4 regions of the Arthrobacter ramosus genome follow, and region 1 is predicted to be linked to each of the others. Evidence: riboswitches for the same ligand, from Rfam matches in the RefSeq annotation. Region 1 holds a riboswitch; each other region holds the start of a gene.
What was found. Region 1 has a riboswitch for thiamine pyrophosphate ahead of thiD (bifunctional hydroxymethylpyrimidine kinase/phosphomethylpyrimidine kinase). Riboswitches for the same ligand answer to the same signal wherever they lie in the genome.

Region 1 (4,206 bases):
TGATCGGCAACGTCTACCTGGGCAAGGTCCAGAACGTTCTGCCGTCGATGGAAGCTGCGTTCGTGGACATCGGACGCGGCCGCAACGCCGTGCTGTACGCCGGTGAAGTCAACTGGGATGCCGTCACCCTGGAAGGCAAACCGCGCCGGATCGAAAACGCCCTGAAATCAGGCGATTCCGTGCTGGTCCAGGTCACCAAGGACCCCGTGGGCCACAAGGGCGCACGCCTGACGAGCCAGATTTCGCTTCCCGGCCGCTACCTTGTGTACGTGCCCGGCGGTTCAATGACCGGTATTTCCCGCAAGCTGCCCGACGTCGAGCGCAACCGTCTGAAGAAGATCCTCAAGGATCGCCTCCCGGAGAACGCGGGCGTCATTGTCCGCACCGCAGCCGAGGGTGCTTCCGAGGAAGAGCTGACGCACGATATCAACCGCCTGCGGGCCCAGTGGGAAGGCATCGAAAGCCAGTCCACGTCCACCAAGGTCCTGGCCCCGGAAGTGCTGTATGGCGAACCGGACCTCACCATCAAGGTTGTCCGCGACGTCTTCAACGAGGACTTCTCCAAGCTCATCGTCTCCGGCGATGAAGCCTGGGACACCATCGAGGCCTACGTCACCTATGTGGCGCCCGATCTGGTGGGACGCCTCGAAAAGTGGACCTCGGATCAGGACATCTTCTCGGCATGGCGCGTGGACGAACAGATCCACAAGGCATTGGAGCGCAAGGTCTTCCTGCCCTCCGGTGGTTCGCTCGTGATCGACCGCACCGAGGCCATGACGGTTGTTGACGTCAACACCGGGAAGTTCACCGGCAGCGGTGGCAACCTTGAGGAAACCGTCACCAAGAACAACCTTGAGGCTGCCGAGGAAGTGGTGCGCCAGCTTCGCTTGCGCGATATCGGCGGAATCATCGTCATCGACTTCATCGACATGGTCCTGGAATCCAACCGCGATCTCGTGTTGCGCCGCATGGTCGAGTGCCTCGGCCGGGACCGCACCAAGCACCAGGTCGCCGAAGTGACGTCGCTTGGATTGGTGCAGATGACCCGCAAGCGCATGGGCACCGGCCTGCTTGAGGTCTTCGGCGAGCAGTGCGAAACGTGCGCCGGTCGTGGAATCGTCACGCACGACGAGCCTGTGGAGCACCGTCGGGCCAACGTGGTGGCCGCTGAACACCACCACCCGCGGACGGAATCGCAGCCGGCCGTCCGCCCGGAGCAGCGCAAGCGTCGGCGCGGCAGGGGGACAGGGCAGGGGACGGCCGAGCTCCCGATCACCCCTCCTGTGCCGGTCCATACAGTGGAATCCACTGATCCGAATCGCCAGGCGGCCACCCGCGCAGCCCTTGCCACCATCGCGGCTGCAGCCCACGCTGCCCACCTGCACGACGACGAGCTCCACCACGCGGCGGAATTGCTCGCCGACCGGCACGTAGCGGAAGCCACCCCGGTCCAGGCCCCCGCGGCCCCGGTCCAGGCTCCCGCCGCTGCTTCGAGTAGCGAGGAACGTTCGAAGCCTGTGCTGCGATTCGGCGGCGAGGAAGTTGCGTTGCCCTTCGTACACCACGAAGAGGAGCCGGCGAGTGGTGCACCTGCCATGAGCCTGGATCTGTTGGCACAGGCATTCGCGGGCCTTGGAGAAGCTCCGGAGACCGCGGCGACGGCAACAGAAGCCAAAGAAGCGCCCGCAGGGGCCCCCGCGGGCGTTGCAAGCGGGGAATCGGGTTCGCGTGGACGCCGAGGCCGCCGCAACCGTAGTGCCAGCCGGGCCCAGGGTTCCGCCAACGCCACCAACGTGGAGCACCACGAGGTTGCCGCGGCTGCCTCCGGTGGGGCCGCGCACGAGGCCAAGGCGACGGACGCGGGTCCCGCGAAGGCGACGGCGGCAGCGGAACCGATCATCCTCGGAGTCGGCGTGCCCAAGTCCGAACTCTAAGCGCAGTACCCTGTCCGAAGCCCCGGCCGTTTTCGCTCCTGTGGAAACCGCCGGGGCTTCGGCGTTGCCGGCCAATCCACCGGACCTCCCCACAGTGCGGTTGCAAAGGGGGATTTCAGCGGGCGAGGTGTGATCCGGGTTAAGCTAGGGGACTGACACGGGGTGCCGCGCACCAAGCCGGCTGAGACCAGACCCGTTGAACCTGTCCGGTTAGCACCGGCGAAGGGATGTCTCGCATGACAGTTTCGGCGCAATCAGCCGTCTACCCGCTCAAGGCCGTCCGGCGACCTATCCCGAGGGTCCTCAGCATTGCCGGCTCGGATCCTTCGGGTGGTGCCGGGATCCAGGCAGACCTGAAGAGCATCGCGGCCAACGGCGGCTATGGCATGGCCGTCATCACGGCGCTCACCGTGCAGAACACCCAGGGAGTCACTGCCGTCCACGTGCCTCCCGTGGAGTTCCTGCGCCAGCAGTTGGACGCCATTAGCGACGACATCACGGTTGATGCCGTCAAGATCGGCATGCTCGGGGACGCGGCGGTCATCCACGAAGTCCGCCGCTGGCTCGGCGAGGCGCGTCCCGCCGTCGTCGTGCTGGATCCGGTGATGATCGCCACCAGCGGCGACCGGCTCCTGGCGGAGTCCGCTGAAACTGCCCTGCGGGAGCTTCTGCCCCTCGCTGACTTGGTGACCCCCAACCTTCCTGAATTGGCCATGCTGCTTGGCGAACCTGAAGCCACTGACTGGGCATCGGCGTTGGAGCAAGGCAAACGCCTGGCTGCCGCCTGTGGGAACACCGTCCTGGTGAAGGGTGGCCATCTTCAGGGAGCGGGCTGCCCCGACGCCCTGGTCAACACCGGGGGAGTCCTGAGCCAGGACGTGGTGGAATTCGCCGGGCGACGGGTGGAGACCCGCAACAGCCATGGCACGGGATGCTCCCTGTCGTCGGCGATGGCGACGGCCAAGGCGCGGCTCGGCGATTGGGAGTCCGCCTTGCGTGTGGTCAAGCCTTGGCTTCAGGAGGCGCTGATCCAGTCCGAGGTGCTGGAAGTGGGGAAGGGCAACGGGCCGATCCATCATTTCCACGCGCTCCGGCACGCCCTTCAACCGGGCGACTTTGCCGTCCGGATGTGGGACGCCGCCCAAACGGAACTTGCGGCCATTTATGGCTTGGACTTCATCCAGCACTTGCAGTCCGGTGGGCTCAGCGAGGCGCAGTTCAGCTATTACCTGTCGCAGGATGCCATCTATCTCAACGGCTATTCCCGGGTCCTGGCGCGGGCAAGCGCCCTCGCCCCAAACGAAACCGAACAGCTGTTCTGGGCCCGCGGCTCGCAGATGTGCCTTGAAGTCGAGTCCGAGCTGCATCGGAATTGGCTCAGCGGACGCCAGGTAAGCGGAGAGCTGGGCCCGGTCACCAAGGCCTACGTGGACCACTTGCTTGCGGCGTCGGCGTCGGGCAGCTATGCCGTCCTGCTGGCTGCCGTGCTGCCTTGCTACTGGTTGTACGCCGAGGTGGGACAGCAGCTCCACCATGGCTATCTACAGGCGGGAGCGTCGGACGAGCACCCTTATGCGGACTGGCTGCGTACATACGCAGACGAGGCGTTCGCCGAGGCCACCCGCAAGGCGATCGACATCACGGACGCCGCCGCGCAGGCCGCATCACCTGCGGAGCGTGCCGCCATGATGGAGGCGTTTGCCCAATCCTGCCGTTACGAAACGGCGTTCTTCGATGCTCCAAGGTTGCACGGCTGAACCCGGTTCCTGCCGGGGAAGGACAGGATGAAGCGCCTGTTCCGGCGGGCGCTGCAGCGTGTCGGACTGAGGATCCGAGCTTTTCCCGGCCGGCAGGGTAAGGTGGACGGGCACGGTACCGGGTGGCGCATAGCCAGTCTGTGGCAGTCATCACGTGGCAGCCCCCGGACCTGGCCTCATTTGCAGCCGAAGGCGAAACTAGCGTAATCTAGATCTTCGGTGCTTACGCCAACACTTGGGTTATGCCCCCAGAAACTGTTCATTTGGAACTGACCTTTCATTTGGAACTATTCGAGGGATGACTCATGGATTCCGTACCGGAGTCCACGGCGTTGAGGCACAGCGTGAACCAGGCCCGTTTTCGGATCGGGGTTCCGCACGCAAATTTAGTAATAAACGTCGAGAGAAGTGAGTGCCCAAGTGGTGTACGCGATTGTCCGCGCAGGCGGCCGCCAAGAAAAGGTTTCCGTTGGAGACTACGTAACCCTGAACCGCGTCCCCGGTGGAGCCGGCAG
Region 2 (4,206 bases), 200 kb from region 1:
TATTTGCAGGAAACCGGTGCCCTCCACCGCGTTGCGGCTGGAGGACACCGGCCTCATGACTCAGTTGAAGGAGACCGGATGATCCGGTCCTTCATCGCGGATGTCAGCCGCGCCGGATCAGTGCAAGCTTCCTGATCAGTTCAGGCTTCCTGACGTCACTCAACGTTTTCCTGCGGGAATCTCGAGCTCGGGCAAGTAGACCTTGCCGCCGGATGCCAGGAATTCCTCGCTCTTTTCGCGCATCCCGCTGTACATTTCCGCGATGGCTGCCTGGGAATCCGCGGAGCCGTATTCGTCGCGGATGTCCTGGCTGATGCGCATGGAGCAGAATTTCGGTCCGCACATGGAGCAGAAATGCGCCGTCTTGGCCGGTTCCGCCGGGAGAGTCTCGTCGTGGAACGCTTCGGCCGTGACCGGATCCAATGACAGCGCAAACTGGTCACGCCAGCGGAACTCGAAGCGGGCCTTGGACAGGGCATCGTCGCGTTCGTGGGCGCCGGGGTGTCCCTTCGCAAGGTCCGCGGCGTGGGCGGCGATTTTGTAGGTGATCACGCCTGTCTTGACGTCGTCCTTGTTTGGCAGGCCCAGGTGTTCCTTCGGGGTGACGTAGCAGAGCATCGCGGTTCCGTAGCGCGCAATCTCCGTGGCGCCGATGGCCGAGGTGATGTGGTCGTAGCCCGGAGCAACGTCGGTCACAAGCGGGCCCAAGGTGTAGAACGGTGCGCCGTCGCACAGTTCCTGCTGCCGCTCGACGTTCTCCCGGACGAGGTGGAACGGGATGTGCCCGGGGCCCTCCACCATGACCTGCACGTCGTACTTCCACGCCCGCTTCGTGAGCTCCGCGAGCGTGTCGAGCTCGGCGAACTGTGCGGCGTCGTTGGCGTCCGCCGTCGCTCCCGGGCGCAAGCCGTCGCCGAGCGAGAACGCGACGTCGTACTTGGCGAAGATTTCGCAGAGTTCGTCGAAGTGGGTGTAAAGGAAGTTTTCCTCATGGTGCGCCAGGCACCAGCCGGCCATGATGGAGCCGCCACGGGAAACGATGCCCGTCACGCGGTTCGCGGTGAGTGGCACGTACCGCAGCAACACGCCGGCGTGGATGGTCATGTAGTCCACGCCCTGCTCGCACTGTTCAATGACGGTGTCGCGGAAGATTTCCCAAGTGAGCTTGTTGGCTTCGCCGTTGACCTTCTCGAGGGCCTGGTAGATGGGCACGGTGCCGATCGGGACGGGCGAGTTGCGGATGATCCATTCGCGGGTGGTGTGGATGTCGTCGCCCGTGGACAGGTCCATGACCGTGTCGGCGCCCCATTGCGTGGCCCACTGCAGCTTGTCCACTTCTTCGGAGATGGAACTGGTGACGGCCGAGTTGCCGATGTTGGCGTTGATCTTCACGAGGAAGGCCTTGCCGATGATCATCGGTTCGGATTCGGGGTGGTTGATGTTGTTGGGAATGATGGCACGGCCGGCGGCGACTTCGCTGCGGACAAGTTCGACATCGCAGTTCTCGCGAAGTGCCACGAACTGCATTTCGGGCGTCACGATGCCCTGCTTGGCATAGTGCATCTGTGTCACGTTCTTGCCTTCGACGGCGCGGCGGGGCACCGGCTGTGCGCCCTTCCACTCTGCGGAGGCGGCGCCGCGGCGCACGGCCGACTTGCCGTCGTCGAGCAGGTTCCGTTCGCGGCCGCTGTATGCCTCGGTATCGCCGCGGGCTTCGATCCACTCGCTCCGGAACGGCTCCAGGCCAATCACAGGGTCACTGCCGGGCCCCGCGGTGCGGTACACCTGGAAAGGCGCGTTGGCCTCGCCGTTGGGGGACGGTTCCAAGGCGATTTCAGTCACTGGAACCCGGATTCCCGACTCTGCATCTTCCAGGAACGCGAGGGAATGGGACTTGAGGGATTGTGTCACCTCTTGCGCCGATCCGTTTTGGGTAGGGCTCAGCTGTGTTTCTTTGGTGCTCAAAGGATTACTCACTTCCTTCGCCGGCATTACCCGGACAGGTTCAACGGTCGCAGGCTGCGTCAGCCCGATCTCAGCCCTTGCAAGGGCCCCCGTGTGGTCGTAGACGAAGTTACCACAGCTGTGGGTGCTTGGGAGAGATGTGACCGAGGACAGATGTGACCGGGCCGGCAACGGCCCCGGGAACTAGGGTGGAATCATGGCGGAAATCACCGAGTTCAGCGGCGCCGTCCTCACCGGGCCGGAAAAGGAACGGCGCGGCCTCTGGTCGGTCGACGGACGGCTGACCTTTCTGCGGCCTCCTGCCGCGCCGGACGTCGTCCTGGACGGATGGGTGCTGCCCGGCCTTGTCGACGCGCACTGTCATGTTGGTTTGGGGAGGGGCGGAGCGGTGGACGACGAGACTGCCCGACTGCAGGCAACGGCGGACCGGAACGCCGGGACGCTCTTGATCCGCGACGCAGGATCCGCAAGCGACACGCGCTGGCTGCAGCGCCGGACGGACATGCCGAGGATCATCCGCGCGGGCAGGCACATCGCCAGGCAACGCCGGTACATCCCCGGACTGGCCGAAGAAGTCGAGCCCGAGGATCTCGTGGAGGCCGTGCGCAAGCAGGCACGGTCCGGAGACGGCTGGGTCAAGATCGTAGGGGACTGGATCGACCGCTCGGCAGGGGATCTTGGCCCGTCCTTTCCGGCCGCCATCGTCAAGGACGCGGTCACCGCGGCACACGACGAGGGAGCCCGGGTGACTGCCCATTGCTTCGCCGAAGGGACTATCGACGACATGCTCGACGCCGGCATCGACTGCATCGAGCACGCCACCGGTCTGTTGCCGCACCATATTCCCCGGCTGCTGGACCAGGGTGTGCCGATCGTCCCCACGCTCATCAACATTGCGACTTTTCCGGACATCGCGAAGCAGGCGGAAGCGAAGTTCCCGCGTTACGCCGCGCACATGACCAGGCTGTGGGAGCGCAGGCATGAACGCGTCGCCGAGGCATTCGACGCCGGAGTGCGGGTGTACGCCGGGACCGACGCCGGCAGCGTCATCAAGCACGGCCGGATCGGCGAGGAAATCCTGGAACTGCACCGCGCGGGCCTTCCGGCGGCCGCCGCCCTCGATGCCGCCTGCTGGTCCGCACGCGAGTGGCTGGGTGCCGACGGCATCAGCGAAGGTGCCAGTGCCGACGTCGTGCTCTACGCAAACGATCCCCGTGCGTCACTTGAGGTGGTGCTGAATCCGCAATGCACCGTGCTGAGGGGACATATTTCAGGAAGCGCCGGGCATTAGGAATAAATTGAAGCTTCAAGTAATTTAGATAGATAGAGGTTGCCGAAGGGCGGCGCCACAAAAAGCCGGGAGTTTCACATGACCATCACATCCAGCCAGGATCTCCTTCCTGCCGAACTCACCATGGGTACGGTCATGCTCAAAGTGGGGGACATGAAGCTCATGGTCGACTACTACCAGCGGGCGCTGGGGCTGGAGGTCGTGGCCGAACAGGATGGCGGACTCTACTTCGGCAGGCTCGGCAAGCCGTTGGTGCACCTCGCGCCGGCCTCCGGGCTCCAGATCCCGGGTCGCGGAGAGGCTGGACTCTTCCACACGGCCTTGCTCTTCGAAGACCAATCCTCGCTCGCCGCGACTGTTGCCTCGGCCGCGCAGTACGAACCCCACGCCTTCGTCGGCAGCGCGGACCACCTGGTCAGCGAGGCCTTCTACTTCACCGACCCTGAGGGCAACGGCATTGAGCTCTACTACGACAAGCCCCGCGAAGGCTGGGAGTGGAATGGCAGTTCGGTCGTCATGGACAGCCTGCCGCTCCCGCCGCAGCGCTACCTCCAGCAATACCTGAACGAAGCGGCGGTGACAGGCCAGCATGAGGCGGGCGCCGGCGTCGGGCATGTCCACCTCCAGGTGGGCGATGTGCAGACCGCCCATGATTTCTACGTCGACACCTTGGGCTTCGAGCAGACCGCCGGGTGGCACGGGCAGGCCCTGTTCGTCTCCGCGGGCGGCTACCACCACCACATGGCCATGAATGTCTGGAACAGTCGCGGCGCAGGTCCACGCAAGGACACGCTCGGTCTCGGCGAGGTTGTCATCGAGGTGCCGTCAGGAGACGACGTCGGCGCGCTCGACGACCGCCTCAAGGTTGCCGGCATTGCCTCCCACCACACCGGCCAGGAGTTGCGCTTCGAGGACCCGTGGCGCAACCGCCTGCGGGTCGCCGTCCGCTA
Region 3 (4,206 bases), 1.7 Mb from region 1:
TCGAGCACGCGGCCGGTGACGAACTGGTGCTCGGGCTCTTGGAACACGGTCCCGATCCGGGAGATCAGCTGCTGGGCCTTCCACTTGAAAGGGTCGGTGCCGGCGCCTTCACTGAGCCCGACGGCGGCAGTCACCGTGCCGGACACTGGTGCCAACAGGCCCGCGAGGGTCAAAGCGAAGGTCGATTTTCCGGCGCCGTTGGGGCCGGTGATGGTCAGGGCCTGCCCGGCGAGCACTTCGGCGTCGAGTCCGGCCTGCACAGGAAGGGGCAGGATGGTTTTGAACCCCCGGCGCCGCGGCCTTTCGCGGGACACCGCGAGCTCCTGTGTAGCGAGCAGCAGCTCTCCCCCGCTCCTCGCCCCGGAGCCGGCTGCTGTTCCGGAGCCGGCGGCCGTGCCCGAACGTGGCCGGGTGGCCGGCACGTACCCGGGCACCCAGACGCCCGCAGCAGTGAGCATGTCCCTTGCTTGAGCCAGAACGGTGTCCGGATCGCCGTCCAGGAGCACCCCTGGCGTCGACCCTCCCGTGGAGGAGGAGCTGCCCGGCTGGAGGACCACGATCCGGTCCACAAGGTCTTTCCAGACCGAGACCCGATGCTCCACCACCACCAAGGTGGCGCCGGTCTTGTCCAGGCAGCGGCCCACGGCATCGCGGACCTCGAGCACGCCAGCCGGGTCCAGGTTGGCGGTCGGCTCGTCCAGGAGGATCAAGCCAGGCCGCATGGCCAGGATGCCGGCGAGCGCAAGGCGCTGTTTCTGCCCGCCCGAGAGCGCCGACGTCGGGTGGTCGAGCGCAAAGTCGCCGCTGGAACTGTTCCGCAGCCCGACGTCGTCGAGCGCTTCATGGACGCGTTTCCAGATCTCTTCCCGCGGCACGCAAAGGTTCTCGGCGCCGAAAGCGACGTCGTCGCCCAGCCGGGAAAGCACCACCTGGGTTTCGGGGTCCTGCTGCATGAGTCCGGCACGGCCCCGCTGGGCCTTCGGCGAAACACCATCCACGAGCAACGAGCCGGTCTCGTCGGCGTCGTCACCGTCCTCGCCCAGAACGCCCGCCAGGGCATGCAGGAGCGTCGACTTGCCCGCGCCCGAGGGGCCAAGCAGGAGCACGCGCTCGCCGGGACGGATGTCCAGGTCCAAGGCGTGGATGGCCTGCGTGGTGCGGCCAGCGTGCCGCCAGCCCCACCCGTGCGCGGAAATGGCGGCGGGTCGCACCACAGCAGGGGTGCCGGAATCAGGACTTGGCATCAGGAAAAGACGGGCTCCGAGGCGGCCTTGCGGGACGCGAACGCGCTCAGGACACCGGTCTTGGCCAGGCCGCGGGTCGCGATCCAGGCCAGGGCACCGGCGATGACGGCACCAGAGATCGTGCAGAACACGATGTACGCGAGCTTGTCGCCGACCTCGTAGGCGATGTTCCAGCCCCACGGCAGGAAGGAATCGTTCAACCCACAGAACAGGCCCGCGCCGGCACCGGCCAGCAGGGACACCGGCAGGTTGAACTTCTTGTACATGAAGGCCAGGAAAATGAGTTCCGCGCCGAGGCCCTGGAGCAGGCCCGAGATCAGGACCGTGGTGCCGTACTGGTTACCCATGATGAGCTCGCTGGTGGCGGCCACCATTTCGCAGAAAATTGCCGCACCGGGCTTGCGGACAACGAGCATGCCCAGCACTGCCGGAATCATCCAACCGCCAGCGATCAGGCCGCCCAGCGGAGGGTAGCCGGCGGTCACGGGCGTAACAACCAGAGCCATCTGGTCCCATGCCCAGAAGATCACGCCACCGGCGATGGAGATCAGTGCCGCCACGACGATGTCCACGACGCGCCAGTTGTAACCAGGCTTGGTGAGGCCCGGCCTTGCAGAAATACCAGTCATTTTGTCCTCCTGAGGAACAGGAGGGGAAAGTGTTCCGGTTGCCTGCGAGCGGCTTCCGCTGCGCCGGTCCGGGCACTATGAGAACTCGACTCCCTTGCGCCGGTACTAGCCGGATCAGGTTCGAGGGTCTGCGGCTGTCCGCACTCTCAGCGCCCGTCCTCCGTGCCGCATTGCTGCAAGCCCGACGGCGGCGCTCCCCTGTCGTTATCAATCCACCCTTTTGGGCGTGGTTCAGTTTACACCTTGGCGGGGTTGCGGGCGCTGTGCCAAAACGCGTAACGACGGATTCTGCTGGATCATTCGCCGGGTGAGCACAGGCAGGCCCGGAATGGCGCGGGCGCGTACAGAAACTGGGAGAATGATCCAGCAGAATGTGACGCAGCAAGCGGGCAAAGGAGCAGTCTTGGCAGGCATTGTCGAAGCGAACAGCACCACGGTGGCCGAACCTAGGCTCGCCGCGAGCGTGATCCTCGTCCGCGAGGCCCCCGTTTACACGATTCAGTCAGGCCCGGAGGTTCCCGCGGATGCCGGGCGCGGCCTGGAAGTGTTCGTTCAGCACCGGGTAAGCACGATGGATTTCGCCGCGGGCATGGTTGTCTTTCCGGGCGGACGGGTGGACCAGGTGGACAGCTCCGGCTGGGACTTCGCGGACGACGTCGTCGAGCGGCACGCCACCGCATGGCACCGGAGCAGCATCGCCGTCGAGCCCACTTCCGCCGGGTTCAACGCCGGCCGGGTACTGGCGGCCGCGCAGCGCGAGGTGTTCGAAGAGGCCGGGCTGAAGCTCGACGCCGCCACCCTCCGCCCGTGGGCCAACTGGGTCACACCGGCAGACCAGCCCAAGCGCTTCGACACATACTTCTACCTTGCCTGCCCGCTTTCCGGTGCCGAACCAAAGCACCAAACCACGGAAGCGTCATCGTCCTTGTGGATGCCGGTCCGCGGAATCCTGGATGCCGAAGCCGCCGGAACCCTCAAGCTCATGCCGCCCACGCTGGCGCTGCTGGATGAGCTACTCGCCCTCGGCACGGTGGAAGCGATCCTGGCCGAAGACCGTGACATCATGCCCGTCCGTCCAAAGCCTGGAGCCTTGGAGGAGTTCTTCCGGCTGAGGCGCCAACCGCCATCCGTTGCTCCGGAACAGCCCTGAAGTGGGGTTAGGCTGGGGACGGTCCTGTTTCCTCCCGCAAGGAGTCCCGGAATGAACCTCCTCATCAAACTGCTCGGCACTGGCGTGAGCATCGGCGCAGGCTTTGTCGGCACCAAGCTCGTCAATGCGTTGTGGGAAAAGTCCACCGGCAAGAAGCCTCCCAAGGGTCACGATGACATGGAGGCAAGCCTGCGCTCGGCACTGACCTTCGCCCTGATTTCGGCGACTGTCAGCGCTGTCATCCAGGTTTTCGCAAGCCGCAGTACCCAGCGCGCCATCTCGCGCTTCTCGAAGACGCAGGACATCGTCTAGGCTGACGGCCCGCCGTTGGCGCCCCCGCCGTTGGCGCCGGGGCCGCCCGCGCCCCCGCCGTTGCGGCCGTTCCCGGTGTGGGGCATTGCCGAGTCCGCTTCTTGAGCTTTCTCCGCCGCCCGTTGACCGGCAGCCCGCAGCACCACGGCCTCGAGTTCGTCGGAGCTGAGCAACTCGGGGTGGAGGTGCTTGGTCCGGTAGCCTGCGCGGCCCACCATGTGTGCGGACACGGGAACGGTCAGCAGTTGGAAGATCCAGGCGACTGCCAGGATCGGCCATACCCACCATTCGCGCATCTGCAGCCCGATGGCCGCCAAGACAAGGAACAGCCCCAGCACTTGCGGCTTGGTAGCTGCGTGCATGCGGCTCATGAGGTCCGGGAAACGCAACAGGCCGATTGCGGCGCCCAATGACATCAGCGCACCAACAATCAGCAGTACCGCGGTGACGGCATCGATCACGGAGTCAATTCCGGTGGCATTAGGAGTCATTGACCTGTCCCCTCCGGTCGGCCACGAAGCGGGCCACCGTCACCGAGCCAACGAACCCGATCAGCGTCAGTGCGACGAGCAGCACGAGGTTGTTGAGGTGTCTGTTGACGGCCATGTCGATGGCCAGCGCGGCGCCCAGTATGGCGAGCAGGACGTCTGAGGCGAGCACCCGGTCCAGCAGGGAAGGCCCGACGGCGATCCTGTAGATCGCGCCTGCCGCCGCCAGGCTAAGAATCACCGCCGTGACGATCAGCACGATGTCTTTCACGAACCAGCTCCTCTCGTTGCAGGCCAGCCTTCGGCCTGGAGTGCGTCCATTTCCGCGCGGGAACCCATGATCCGGATCAGCGAGGCCTCCGTATCCTGGACTTCCTTGCGCA
Region 4 (4,206 bases), 620 kb from region 1:
GCGCGCCCAAGGGCATCACCGCTGTTGCTCCGAGGTTTTCCAGTCGAAGCGCCAGCACGGGGTCGTCGTTGGTGTAGGCGAAGACCTTGAAGCCGCGGTCCACCAGCTTCTCCGTCGCATCCACCAACTCCACGGCGTCAGGCAGCAGCGTCTGTTCGTCGGCGATGACCTCGAGCTTCACCCAATCCGTTTCCAACGCCTCACGGGCAAGCTCGGCTGTCATGACAGCGTCCTTGGCGGTAAAACAGCCGGCCGTGTTGGGCAGGACACGGATGCCATGGTCCACGAGCAACTGGAACAGCGAACCTGTTTCCGTCGGCGAGTACCTCCGCATGGCGACGGTGGTGAGTTCGGTGCCGGAGGCCAGTAAGGCTGCCCCCAGGCCGTCCAGGCTCGGGGCTCCGCCGGTCCCCATGATGAGGCGCGAGCCGAACTCAACACCGTCGATCACCAGGGCGTCGGTTCGGGTGGTTGCTGCTTGAGTGCTTCCTGCGGTCATGGTTCAGCCTCCCTGTACTGCGGTAACGATTTCGAGTTCGTCGCCCTCTGCGAGCGCGGTGGCAGCCCACTGGCTGCGCGGCACCACTTCGGAATTGCGTGCGACGGCGACGCCGATCTTGCGTCCGTCGGCCGCCTGGCCTCTGGAGTCCACAACCCTTCCGGTGATGTGGCTGACGAGGGTGGTCACGGACGCGTCGTCGCTCAACGTGTGGTCTGCGCCGTTCAATTTGATGTTCATGCGTGGTCCTTCGGAAGGGGATATGAGGTATCGGCCGATGGGCCGTCCGTTGAGGCCCGTGCTACTGAAAGCGGGCGGGAGAAGCGGTCCGGGCGGAATTTGTTCCACCGGGGATCGACGGCGCCATCGATGAGTCCGACGCAGATTTTCGCCGCAGCCGGGGTGAGGAGCACGCCGTGGCGGAAGAAGCCGCTGGCCACGATAAGGCCCGGCACGGTTCCTTCGCTTTCGCGACGTTCCACACGGCCCAACAGCGGTGCATTGTCCGGAGTGCCTGGACGCGCTCGGGCAGTTGCTTCCAGGAGTTCCAGTTCGGCCACGGCCGGAACCAGTACCTGGGCGTCGCGGAGCAATTGGTACACGCCGCCGGCCGACACCGGGTTGGCCGATCCCCCCGACGCCGACAAGCCGTCTTCACGTTGCGTCGCACCGATCACCACGGTCCCGTCGTCGCGGGGCACGATGTAGACGGGCACTCCGCGCACCATTCCACGGACCGTGGCGGTGACCAGGGGTTGCAGGTGGCCCGGGACGCGCAACCGCAGTATGTCGCCATACACCGGACGCAACGGGAGCGACAACCCATCCGGCAGGCCGTTCAAGCGGGCGGCATCCAGTCCGTTTGCAACCACTGTTTCCGTGGCGAGCACTTCGATTCCTGAATCCAGCACAGCCCCGACGACGCGCCCGTCCTCCCACAGGAGGCCCGCCGCGGTGTCCTGGACCGCAAAACCGCCTTCGGCCCCCGGAATCCAACTGGAATCGCCGGGCTGGTGGTCTGCCAGCGCGCCGAGAATCGCGGCCGAAAGCCGGCGCGGATCCACTTGGTGGTCGCCCGGGATGTCGAAGGCACAGGAAATCTGCGGGCTCAGCAGCGGCTCACGCTCCCGTGCCTCGCGCAACGGCACGGATTCCACCACCAGGCCGTTGGCCAGCTGGACATCCCTGAGATCGGCGAGCGCCTGGCGGTCCGCAGCGTCCGCGCCGACGGCGAGGGTCGGCGTCGTGCGGTAACCCGTGCTGCGTCCGGTGCTTGAGCCGGTCACATTGCGTTCGAAGTCCGGCCACAACGCCGACGATTCGAGCATGAGCTCCAGGAGGTCCTCTTCCTGGTAGTGCAGTTCGCTGACGGGCGCCAACATACCCGCCGCCGCGAAGGTGGCGCCGCTGGCCGGCGCGGGATCGATCAGGGCAACCGAGCGGCCGGACCTGCGGGCTTCCCACGCGATCCCGAGGCCAATGACACCGCCTCCGATCACCGCCACATCCGCGTGCAGGGGTCCGTGCTGGGTGTTTACTTCGTCCATGGGGTCCTTCCCTACGCCGGTACTAGCCGGATCAGGTCAAGCGGTCGGCGCTGAAGCCCTCTCAGCCGCGCGGCGATTGTGACTGCCGCCGCGGCTCCCGCGGTACCAGCCCAGTTTAGAGGAACTACTCTGTTTCCATGACCCAGCACGATGTCCACACCACCGCCCGCCTGTACCTCTGCACCGACGCCCGCAAGCAACAGGGTGATTTTGAGCAATTTGTCGATGCCGCATTCGAGGGCGGCGTGGACATCATCCAGCTGCGTGACAAGACAATTGAGGCGGCTGAGGAACTGGAGCTCCTGGAAATCCTGCAATCCGTGGCGCATCGTCACGGCCGTCTCTGGGCAGTCAACGACCGCGCGGACGTAGCATCCCTCTCCGGCGCACCGGTGTTCCATATCGGCCAAAAGGACATTCCGCTGCGCTCGGCCCGGAAACTGCTCCACGACCGCACTATCATCGGTCTCTCCACGCACACGCCGGAACAAATTGACGCAGCCATCGCCGCGTCACCCAGCCGCAGCGGACTGGACTACTTCTGCGTCGGGCCGGTCTGGGCCACCCCCACCAAGCCGGGACGCTCCGCCGTCGGGCTCGATCTGGTGAAGTACGCCGCCAACGCGGTGAAGCAGGCAGACGAAGAGACCGTCGGCGGTGTTGTGCTCCCCTGGTTTGCTATCGGCGGCATCGATCTCAGCAACGTGGAAGAGGTGGTGCAGGCCGGCGCAAGCCGTGTCGTTGTGGTGCGAGCCATTACCGAAGCACAGGATCCGACGGCGGCAGCCCAGGCCCTTCTGGCTGCCTTGGACGCAGCGGCGGCCTAGCGAGACGCCGGAAGATTTTGGAGTTACCCTGATTTTCGTGTCACATCAGCGGGTAGCCCCGAATGTCAGTGAAACGTCGAACCACCTCGCGGAAGCGCTGGCGGCGCTTCGGACTGAACTCGAGCTGCCCGCAGGTTATCCCATTGAAGCGCTGCGCGACGCTGAAGCCGCGGTTTCCGGACACACCCTGCCGGCGCAGGATCTCACGGACGTTCCGTTCATCACGATCGACCCGGCCTCTTCCACGGATCTCGACCAGGCCCTCTTCATTGACCGGTCCGGGGATGGTTACAGGGTTCTCTACGCCATCTCCGATGTGCCCTCCTTTGTGCCCCCGGGAGGAGCGCTCGACGCCGAGACCCGCCACCGCGGGCAAACGTACTACGCCCCGGATGGCCGCATACCGTTGCACCCCGAGATCATCAGCGAGCATGCCGGAAGCCTGCTGGCCGGCCAGACGTGCGGCGCGTTCGTGTGGGACTTCGAACTCGATGCCGAGGCGGAGTTCCGCACCGTCTCCGTCCGTCGGGCAAGCGTACGGAGCCGCGCCAAACTCAACTACAAGGGCGTGCAGGCGGAGATCGATTCCGGAACGGCTGATCCCGTCCTGGAGCTGCTCAAGGAGGTCGGGCTCAAGCGGGTGGAACTCGAACGCCGCCGCGGCGGAGCGAGCCTGAACATGCCTGAGCAGGAAATCGTCCAACTGCCCGGCGGCGAGGGGTACAGGATCGTCGCAGCTCCCTCGCTCCCGGTGGAGGACTGGAACGCCCAGATTTCGCTCCTGACCGGGATGGCCGCCGCACAGTTGATGCTCGACGGCAAAGTGGGGATCCTGCGCACCATGCCCGCTCCCGATGAGCGCTCGCTGCTCCATTTCAAACGGCAAACGGGGGCACTCGGCAAGCCCTGGACCGCGGGGACCAGCTACGGCGAGTACCTGCGCACCCTCGACGCGAAGGACCCCCGGCAACTCGCCATCCTCCATTCCGCGGGGCTGCTCTTCCGTGGTGCCGGCTACACGCCTTTCGACGGCGAGGTACCGGGCAGCGTCATGCAGTCAGCCATCGGGGCACCGTATGCCCACACCACCGCGCCGCTGCGCCGACTTGTCGATCGTTTTGTGCTGGTCATCTGCGAAGCTCTGAGCAATGGAACAGAGATCCCTGCGTGGGCCCGGGATGCTTTGCCGAGCCTGCCCGAGATCATGGCGTCTTCCGACCAGCTCGCCGCCAAAATGGAGCGCCTGGCACTGGACACCGTGGAGGCAGCACTCCTGGTCAACCACATCGGACAGGAATTCGACGCCGTGGTGATTTCCGGATCGAAACCCGCC

Region 2: linked by a shared signal. The riboswitch ahead of thiC (phosphomethylpyrimidine synthase ThiC) and the one ahead of thiD (bifunctional hydroxymethylpyrimidine kinase/phosphomethylpyrimidine kinase) in region 1 are both predicted to bind thiamine pyrophosphate.
Region 3: linked by a shared signal. The riboswitch ahead of ABD742_RS00390 (ECF transporter S component) and the one ahead of thiD (bifunctional hydroxymethylpyrimidine kinase/phosphomethylpyrimidine kinase) in region 1 are both predicted to bind thiamine pyrophosphate.
Region 4: linked by a shared signal. The riboswitch ahead of thiO (glycine oxidase ThiO) and the one ahead of thiD (bifunctional hydroxymethylpyrimidine kinase/phosphomethylpyrimidine kinase) in region 1 are both predicted to bind thiamine pyrophosphate.

Annotation. Positions count from the first base shown of each region.
Region 1 covers NZ_BAAAWN010000001.1:1,757,151-1,761,356, forward strand. Annotated here, with positions in the region: gene ABD742_RS08220 (Rne/Rng family ribonuclease) at 1-1,934, shown strand, start outside; TPP riboswitch at 2,083-2,179, shown strand; gene thiD (bifunctional hydroxymethylpyrimidine kinase/phosphomethylpyrimidine kinase) at 2,171-3,691, shown strand; gene rplU (50S ribosomal protein L21) at 4,112-4,206, shown strand, end outside.
Region 2 covers NZ_BAAAWN010000001.1:1,553,097-1,557,302, forward strand. Annotated here, with positions in the region: gene ABD742_RS07285 (alpha/beta fold hydrolase) at 1-135, shown strand, start outside; gene thiC (phosphomethylpyrimidine synthase ThiC) at 160-1,965, opposite strand; TPP riboswitch at 1,961-2,068, opposite strand; gene ABD742_RS07295 (amidohydrolase family protein) at 2,162-3,256, shown strand; gene ABD742_RS07300 (VOC family protein) at 3,335-4,206, shown strand, end outside.
Region 3 covers NZ_BAAAWN010000001.1:76,022-80,227, reverse strand. Annotated here, with positions in the region: gene ABD742_RS00395 (ABC transporter ATP-binding protein) at 1-1,244, opposite strand, end outside; gene ABD742_RS00390 (ECF transporter S component) at 1,244-1,873, opposite strand; TPP riboswitch at 1,947-2,083, opposite strand; gene ABD742_RS00385 (NUDIX hydrolase) at 2,232-3,023, shown strand; gene ABD742_RS00380 (DUF4235 domain-containing protein) at 3,075-3,335, shown strand; partial or broken gene mnhG (monovalent cation/H(+) antiporter subunit G) at 3,446-3,826, opposite strand; gene ABD742_RS00370 (MrpF/PhaF family protein) at 3,816-4,094, opposite strand; gene ABD742_RS00365 (Na+/H+ antiporter subunit E) at 4,091-4,206, opposite strand, start outside.
Region 4 covers NZ_BAAAWN010000001.1:1,134,370-1,138,575, reverse strand. Annotated here, with positions in the region: gene ABD742_RS05465 (thiazole synthase) at 1-499, opposite strand, end outside; gene thiS (sulfur carrier protein ThiS) at 503-739, opposite strand; gene thiO (glycine oxidase ThiO) at 736-2,046, opposite strand; TPP riboswitch at 2,038-2,157, opposite strand; gene thiE (thiamine phosphate synthase) at 2,184-2,873, shown strand; gene ABD742_RS05445 (RNB domain-containing ribonuclease) at 2,911-4,206, shown strand, end outside.